Regions from separate parts of the Dermacoccus sp. Tok2021 genome, predicted to be linked through region 1. Evidence: riboswitches for the same ligand, from Rfam matches in the RefSeq annotation. Region 1 holds a riboswitch; the other holds the start of a gene.
The links. Region 1 has a riboswitch for cyclic di-AMP ahead of K9D12_RS00355 (transglycosylase family protein). Riboswitches for the same ligand answer to the same signal wherever they lie in the genome.

Region 1 (4,204 bases):
GTTGATGTCGACGACGCCGGGCACCGCGAAGCGCGGCGGCGCCATGGGCAGGAGCCAGAAGACGAGCAGGCTGGGCAGCGTCGTCGCGATGAGAAGTCTGCGCAGTCTTCGGAAGCCCTGGGGGTTGAACCACCAGACGAGCGCCAGGGTGATGGGCACGGTGGCGAGCACCATGCCGTAGTAGTAGCCCGCGGCGATGGCGAGCGGCGGCACGGCGGCGAGGCCGGCGTTGAGCCAGAGTTCGACGTCGATGTGGAGCGTCTTCTCCAGATCGAACAGTTCGTGCGCGTGGCGCACGGACTCGATCGGGCCTCCGCGGATGTGCTCCTGCGCGTAGCTGAAGTACTGGAAGAACATCCAGAAGATGAACAGCTCGAGCAGCAGCGCAGGACGCCCACCGACGGGCTTCGCGAGGTTGCGCACCCAGCGTGGCGGTGCGGCGGTGTCCTCGCCGAGCAGTTCGTCGTCCGAGGCCCCGATGCGCTCGCGGGGGGAGGCGGATGCCTCCGACGAGGGGCGCTCGGCACTCACGTGGGCACCTCCTCGTGCCGGAGAACGGATCGCCCGAGTCTATCGGGCAGGGTCACGACGAGCCGCCCGCATCGCGTCAACAGACGGTGCGGGCGGCGCGTGCGCACGGGTATCAGCTGCGGTCGACGAGGGCGTACGACGCAGCGGCGGAGGCCGCCGCAACACCGAGGACGGACGGCCAGGCGCCAACCTTCTTGGCGAGGGGGTGGGACGCACCGAAACCGCCGAGGTACACGGCGCCGAGGGCGGCGGCCTTGGCGGCACCGGCCTTGGCGACCCAGGTGCGTCCGGCGTAAGCACCGGCGAGGGCGAGGACCACGCCACCGAGCGGGCGGATCTGCGTCTCGCGGGCGGTGACGTAGCCCCCGAGGAGGCCGAGCGCTGCGAGGGGTGCGGTCTGGACGTCTGCTGCGGGCTTGAGGTTCATGACGACATCGTAGGAAACGAGTCTGAACCGTGCCTTGACGCCCCCAGCTCACCAGAAGGCACGCGTCACCCGGAGGATCTCGCGGACATGGGCACACCGATGGGCACACTGCGAGCGGAATTCACAGAGCTGGAGATGGGACTCGAACCCACAACCACCTGTTTACAAGACAGGTGCGCTACCAATTGCGCCACTCCAGCACGCCGCCCGTGCCGGGCGACCACGCGATCCTACCGAACCTGCACGGGGCCCGCCCGCCAGGCCACGACCAGGCCCGCTCTCCAGTGCAATTCGGTGGTCCCGGTGACGAAACATCGCGGCCAGATCGACAGATCTGCATCAGGAAACGCCGACAGGCCCCGCCGCTCGAAAGCGGCGGGGCCCGTCAGCCCTGGATCAACCGATCAGTGGTTGTTCAGGTAAGCCTGCAGAGCGCGAACCGTGCGGGCGTTGAGGTAGCTGGCGCCGTCGCGCGAGATGCCGACCTTCGTCTGGAGCGCAGCAACGGTGCGCGGGCCGACGATGCCGTCGGCATACACGCCGACCTTGCGCTGCAGGGCCTTCTTCGTCTGGACGCCGACGACACCGTCGCGGAACGTGCCGACCCAGGCCTGGAGCTCACGGGCCGTGCGCGGGCCGAGAACACCGTCGACGGCGAGCTTGCCGCCCTGCGACGCGGCCGGGGCCGAGTACTTCACGGCCGGACGGGCGGCGGCGCGCGAAACCGGGGCAGCGGCAGCAGCGCCACCGTTGGCGCGGGTCAGACCGGCGCGAACCGAGCAGACCGGCCATGCGCCGGGGCCCTGCACGCGCAGTACCTTCTGGGCGATCGCAATCTGCTGCTCGCGTGTGGCGAGGTGAGCGGACGAGGCGTACTGACCGCCGCCGAAGCCACGCCACGTCTGCTGCGTGAACTGGAGGCCGCCGTAGAAGCCGTTACCCGTGTTGATGTGCCAGTTGCCCGTCGACTCACAGTGAGCGACGCGGTCCCAGACCGAGGCGGCGGAGGCCGAGGAGGCCTGGGTGAGACCGGCACCGACGGTGGCGGCACCGGCGAGAGCCACGCCGGCGACCTTGCGGCCGGTGGTGCTTTCGGAAGCAGCGACGTGCTTGGGGGTGTAACCCATGGAGAGTGTCCTTTCCTGACGTACGCCTGTGAGGTGAGCTGTCGGGTTCGGGCAGTCAGGTGCCCGGCCGGCGAGGACCGGCTTCACCCCGAGACGCTCACCGTGCGGCGAGCGTCGGAAGTGGGTCCCCCACCCTCGTCTTCAGCCCGCGATCTGCGGGTGAAACGGCGGTGCCAGACGAGGTTTGGCGTGTGCACCGCCCACTGAATAAGTGGTTGTGTTGAGTTCTCATGTCGCCGTGACGACACGAGAAATACATCGTGCACAGCGAAGGGAACGTTACGGGACGAGAGACCTGCGTAACAATCAGGTCGCGGTAACTTCTTGACAGATCAGGCCTTTCGGGCCTGAAATGTGATGCAGATCACACAAAATCGGTGATGTCAGCGCCGGCGGGCTCGTCGACGGCGTACCAGCGGCTTGTCGAGCGGGGCCGAGAGCACGTCGCCGAGCACCAGTCCGGTGCTGATCGCGAGGGCCACTCCGACGGCGCCGAGCATCGTCGTCACACCCACGCCGGACTGGGCCACCTTGGTGGCGCCGATGACCGACCCGGAGACCGACTCGTACATGCCCCGGAAGATCCGCAGGCCCGGCAGCAGCGGCGAGACCGCCGGCATGACGATGACGAGGGCGGGCGCACCGAGGCGCAGCGCCACGAGCCGCGCGGAGAACCCGACGCTGACGGCAGCGACCGCCGTGGCCGTCGTCGCCCCGATCCCGACATAACGCGTCAACAGCGCAACCCCGACGACGCCGAGGGCTCCCGCCGCAGCTGTCGGCAGGAGCATCCGCACGCGGGAGCGCATCGTGACGGCGGCACACGCCGCACCGATGGCACCGCACGCCACCTGCAGGAGCAGGGCCGTGGGCGGCATGTCGAAGCGCAGGGAGCCGGGCGATTGGAGGCTGAGGTCGAGCGCCCGGTCGAGGTTCAGTGTCAGCGCCAGGCCGGCACCGACACCGACCGTGATGCCCGCGCAGTCGAGGATGACGGTGAGCACACGCCCCGACGCCGTCACGGGATAACCCGTCACCGCGTCCTCGACCGCGGACGCCATCTGACGACCGGGCAGGAGCGCCACGATGCCGCCGGAGATCGCGTACGCGAAGTCGGCCGTCGACATCGTGCCGGGCAGGTTGTGGGCGACGAACTCCCCCACGACGCGGCTTTGGTGCGACATGTACGCGAACCACGCGAGCGCCGTCGAGATGAGACCGCCGGCGGCGGCGCCGTAGAACGCGGGAACGCCGGCGTTGCTCAGGCGGCGGCCCACGCGGTCGACGAGCACGGCCGAGACCAAGGCGACGACGACGGCCATCCACCCGCCGCCGAGGATCGTCGCGACGGATGCCGCGAGACCACCGAAGGCTACCGAGACGACCCACCGCGGGTAGAGGCGCGGCATCCTCTGGATGCGCTTCAGTTCCTTCGTCGCCTCGTCGAGATCCAGGCCACCGGACACGAGCGACTCGACGAACTGGTGCACGGCCATGAGCCGAGAGAAGTCGCGCGTCGAGGAGCGCACGACACGCAACATCGTGAGGGGCTGACGGCCGTTCGTCGACGGGCTCTGCAACAACAAGGACTGGTTCGTGATGTCGACCTCGAGGCGGCGCAGGCCCGCGGACGCCGCGACGGCGACGACGCTCGCCTCGACGTCACGCGTGCTCGCGCCACAGCGGAGAAGCAACTCGCCCACACGGGCGGCGATGTCGAGCGCCTTCTGCTGCTCGGTGTCGTCGTCCGGCCCGCCCATGACGTTCGGGTCGCGATAGGGCGTGCGCTTGAGCGCGTCGGCGATGGGCAGCGGCTCGGTGACCGGCTCGCTGCGCAGGAAGCGCATCCGTGGCGGCAACCCCGGGGTCGGCGTGCTGGACGAGTCACTCGAGGGGTTGGGCCCCGTGCTCGACTGATCCCGTCCGTACTGCGCCATGCCTCGAAGAATAGTTCGTGGGCCTCGACCGACCGTGGGCCCGCGCTGTGGGTGGGCTGTGGAACGGGGCCCGAAGCGTCAACGGATCAGTTGCCGAGGCCGGACGCCGGCAGGTACTCCGCGAGCGGATCGGTGATGCCGCCGGTGAGCGGAACCCAGGAGATGTCGCCGCCTTGCATGAA
Region 2 (4,204 bases), 270 kb from region 1:
CCCGTTCGCGGACGTCGTCGTTCTCACTGGCCATGGATGCTTCGGCCTTGCGCAGGTCGGCGACGATGGCGTCGAGGCCGCGCGCGGACAGGATACGGTCGCGCGCGAGGACATCGAGGTCACCGGTGCGGGGATCCTGCGGCAGGTATCCCACTGCCCCGGAGCTGACCACCTTGCCGGCAGCGGGCAGACCCTCACCGGCGAGCACCTTCGTCAGGGTGGTCTTACCGGCACCGTTGCGCCCGACGAGTCCGACACGGTCACCGGCGGCCACCCGGAACGTGGCGCTCTCGAGCAGGATGCGCGAGCCGGCGCGCAGTTCGATGCCTTCGGCGGTGATCACAGGGCAGGGCTCCTCGAAAGAACGGTGAAGGGGTGTACGGCTCCGACACGCCGGACGGGAGCGCTCTGCTCGCGTGACATACGGCGAGGCGCGTGAAGCCCCAGTAGTCTACGAGAGATGAATCGGGGTGGACGACGCCGTCCGCCTTCACAACGGAGGTTCTCTTGACGTTCAACGACAACGCGCAGCTGGACACGTCGCAGGTCGAATCCGGTGGTTCCGGAGGCTTCGGCGGTGGCCGCGGCGGGATGGGCGGAGGTACGGCCGTCGGCGGTATCGGCGGTCTCATCCTCATGCTCATCTTTGCGTTCTTCGGCATCGACATCACCGGCAGCGGTGGCGGGAGCAGCTACCCCGGCGGCGCGAGCGGCCTCAACCAGTACAGCCAGGACACGCAGGACGTCTCCGGCTCGAACGACCGGGTCTCCCAGCAGATCCAGGCCTGCAAGACGGGTGCTGACGCCAACGAGGACGACACCTGCCGCGTGATCGGAACGGTCAATGCCGTTCAGGCCTACTGGGACCAGGCGCTCCCGGACTTCACCGGCGGTCGCACCGAGTACGAGTACGCGCCCACCAAGCTCTACAGCGGCCAGACGTCCTCCGGTTGCGGCACCGCGAGCTCGCAGATGGGGCCGTTCTACTGCCCGAACGACCGGAAGGTCTACATCGACACGAGCTTCTTCCAGGAGCTGTCGAGCACCTACGGCGCCGACGGCGGCAACCTCGCTCAGATGTACGTCGTCGCGCACGAGTACGGCCACCACATCCAGGACCTTCTCGGCGCCCTGGGTCGCGCCCAGCAGGACCCGAAGGGGCCCGAGTCCGGATCGGTCCGCCTCGAGCTGCAGGCCGACTGCTACGCCGGCATCTGGGTCAACCACGCCACCGAGGCCAAGGACAAGAACGGCAACACCCTCCTCAAGACCGTGACCGAGTCCGACATCAAGTCGGCGCTGTCCGCCGCATCCGCGGTCGGTGACGACCGCATCCAGCAGAAGGCCCAGGGCCGGGTGACGCCGGAGTCGTGGACGCACGGTTCGTCGCAGCAGCGTCAGAAGTGGTTCCTCACCGGTTTCCAGAGCGGTGAACTCAACTCCTGCGACACGTTCAACGCACAGGATCTGGGCTGAAAAACGCCGGAAAACCGCGAAGATGTGGTTCTCCTGACAAGTTGATGAACGCTCGATTTGTGTCGCTCGTGATCAGTCTGTAATCTTGCAGGGTCGCACCGAAACGGTGCGGCCCTGCTTCGTCGCTGAGTCCCGTCACGAAGGTCAGGTAAAACTTCGCATCACGCGGAGCGACGGGAACGGTGCACCCAGCATCCGGGCCACTTCGGTGGTTCTTGGGGTAAAGCTCACTTCGGTGGGCCGAGAATCTAGGATCTCGAACCCGACAGGTCATGCCTCGTAAGCGCTCCTGGAAATGAATCGACATGAAGAACATGTCCCGCCGCTCCTTCATGGCCAACACCTCCAAGGTTGCCGTCGGCACGGCTCTGGCCTCCTCCGCTCTCGGCGCCGTCTCGGTTGCCAGCGCCTCGAACGCCAGCGCCGTCACGGCCGCGTCCGCGCGCCGCGCCGTGGCCAAGGCCTCGAGCCGTCGTGGTGCGCCCTACGTGTACGGCGCTTCCGGCCCGTGGCGCTTCGACTGCTCGGGTCTGACGAGCTGGTCCTACCGCCAGGTCGGCCGCTACCTGCCGCGTACGGCCAACCAGCAGTACCGCTCCTCCTACCGCGTTTCCCGCGCGTACGCCCGTCCGGGCGACCTGGCGTTCCTCACCTCTGGTGGTTACGCCTACCACACGGGTATCTACGCCGGTAACGGCATGGTGTGGCACGCTATGCGTCCGGGTACGCGCGTGTCGCTCTCGCGCGCCGGTGCCAGCTACCGCTTCGGTCGCGTCTGATCCGCGAGCCTCTGCGACGTTTCGAAACGGCCCCTCGTCCTCCGGGACGAGGGGCCGTTTCGCGTCTCTCCACTGTGGGCAATCGACCGGCTTCCACACGGGTTGCGTTTTCTCGCGGACGTCACGCGAGATAACGACACGACGAAGGCCCTCACCACAGTGGTGAGTGCCTTCGTCGTCAGGGTCGACGCGACTCAGGAGGACCGGAGCCGCTTTCGCCCACCTCTTGTCAGACGTTGAAGCCGAGCGCGCGAAGTTGCTCGCGGCCGTCGTCGGTGATCTTGTCCGGGCCCCACGGCGGCATCCACACCCAGTTGAGCGTGTGGCCCGTGACGACATCAAGCAGGGACGTGGCGACCTGCTCCTCGATGACGTCCGTGAGCGGGCAGGCCGCAGACGTCAGCGTCATGTCGATGACGGCGTGCTTGCTCTCGTCGACGGTGATGCCGTAGACGAGGCCGAGGTCGACGACGTTGATGCCGAGCTCGGGGTCGACGACGTCACGCAGGGCCTCCTTGACCTCCTCGACCTCGACGCCGGAGTCGCTGACTCCCTGCGCCTGGGCGCGCTCGGGCGCCTCGGCCTCGTTGGCGGTCACGTCGGCGGTGATCTCGTTGTCGGTCATGCCTTGGTCTCCTCCGTGGTGGATGCGGCGCCCCCGGTCAGGTCGAGACCGAGTTTGCCGAGCGAGTCCTGCAGTGCGGACCACGACAGCAGGGCGCACTTGACGCGCGCGGGGTACTTCGAGACTCCGGCGAGGGCGATGGCGTCGCCGATGACTTCCTCGTCACCGGCAGACTGGCCCTTGCTCGTGAGCATCGTGCGGGTGGCACCGAAGACCTCCTGGGCTTCACGCAGCGTGAGCCCGATGAGGTTCTCGGCAAGCATTGACGCCGACGCCACGGAGATCGAGCAACCGATCGAGTCGTAGCTGACGTCCTTGATGACGGCGTCGTCGCCCTCGCCTTCGACGTCGACACGCAGGGTGATCTCGTCACCGCAGGAGGTGTTGACGTGGTGGCTCTCGGCGCCGAACGGCTCGCGCAGGCCCGCGTGCTGCGGGCGCTTGGAGTGCTCGAGAATGAGCTCCTGGTACAGATCCATCTCAGACCTCCAGACCGAAGATGTTCGGCACCCGGTCGAGCGCCGTGAGGAACGCCTCGACGTCGTCGGCCGTGGAGTAGACGTTGAAACTGACACGGCTGCTCGCCACGGCGCGAAGACGTCGGTGCAACGGCCACGCGCAGTGGTGACCGGTACGAATGGCAACACCGGCGTCGTCGAGAATCTGCCCGACGTCGTGCGGGTGCACCCCGTCGACGACGAACGCGACCGCACCGAGCCGGGCACCTGCGTCCTGGGGGCCGAGCACGCTGACCCAGGGACGCTCGGCGAGGCCGTCGAGCGTGAGTTGGATCAGATCCTGCTCGTGACGCAGCACGTTGTCCATGCCGAGCGCCTCGAGGTAGTCGCACGCGGCGGCGAGACCGACGGCCTGGGCGGCGTTCGGCGTGCCCGCCTCGAAGCGCTGGGGCGGGGGCGCGAACGTCGTGCCTTCGAGCTTCACGATCTCGATCATCGATCCGCCGGTGAGGAACGGAGGCATCGCCTCGAGGAGTTCGTGTTTGCCCCACAGCACACCGATGCCGGTGGGACCGAGCATCTTGTGGCCGGAGAAGGCGAGGAAGTCGACATCGAGCTGTGCCACGTCGACGGGCATGTGCGGCACCGACTGGCACGCGTCGAGAACGACGAGTGCCCCGGCCTCGCGAGCGATCGTTGCGAGGTCATTGACGGGGTTGATCGTGCCCAGCACGTTGGAGACGTGGGTGAAGGCGACGACCTTGGCCCGCTCGGTGATGACCTCACGCGCCGAATCGAGGTCGACGAAACCGTCGTCGGTGATCTCGATCCAACGGAACGTGGCGCCGGTACGACGTGCGAGTTCC

Region 2: it holds a riboswitch for cyclic di-AMP, as region 1 does, so the genes downstream of both, K9D12_RS01635 (C40 family peptidase) here and K9D12_RS00355 (transglycosylase family protein) in region 1, are expected to answer to the same signal.

The regions. Positions count from the first base shown of each region.
Region 1 covers NZ_JAGTHU010000001.1:75,592-79,795, forward strand. Annotated here, with positions in the region: gene K9D12_RS00340 (phosphatase PAP2 family protein) at 1-531, opposite strand, end outside; gene K9D12_RS00345 (hypothetical protein) at 644-958, opposite strand; tRNA gene K9D12_RS00350 (tRNA-Thr) at 1,086-1,158, opposite strand; gene K9D12_RS00355 (transglycosylase family protein) at 1,363-2,085, opposite strand; cyclic di-AMP (ydaO/yuaA leader) riboswitch at 2,094-2,265, opposite strand; gene K9D12_RS00360 (threonine/serine exporter ThrE family protein) at 2,469-4,022, opposite strand; gene K9D12_RS00365 (serine/threonine-protein kinase) at 4,109-4,204, opposite strand, start outside.
Region 2 covers NZ_JAGTHU010000001.1:344,218-348,421, forward strand. Annotated here, with positions in the region: gene K9D12_RS01625 (ABC-F family ATP-binding cassette domain-containing protein) at 1-343, opposite strand, end outside; gene K9D12_RS01630 (neutral zinc metallopeptidase) at 508-1,476, shown strand; cyclic di-AMP (ydaO/yuaA leader) riboswitch at 1,590-1,777, shown strand; gene K9D12_RS01635 (C40 family peptidase) at 1,782-2,255, shown strand; gene K9D12_RS01640 (metal-sulfur cluster assembly factor) at 2,485-2,880, opposite strand; gene sufU (Fe-S cluster assembly sulfur transfer protein SufU) at 2,877-3,359, opposite strand; gene K9D12_RS01650 (cysteine desulfurase) at 3,361-4,204, opposite strand, start outside.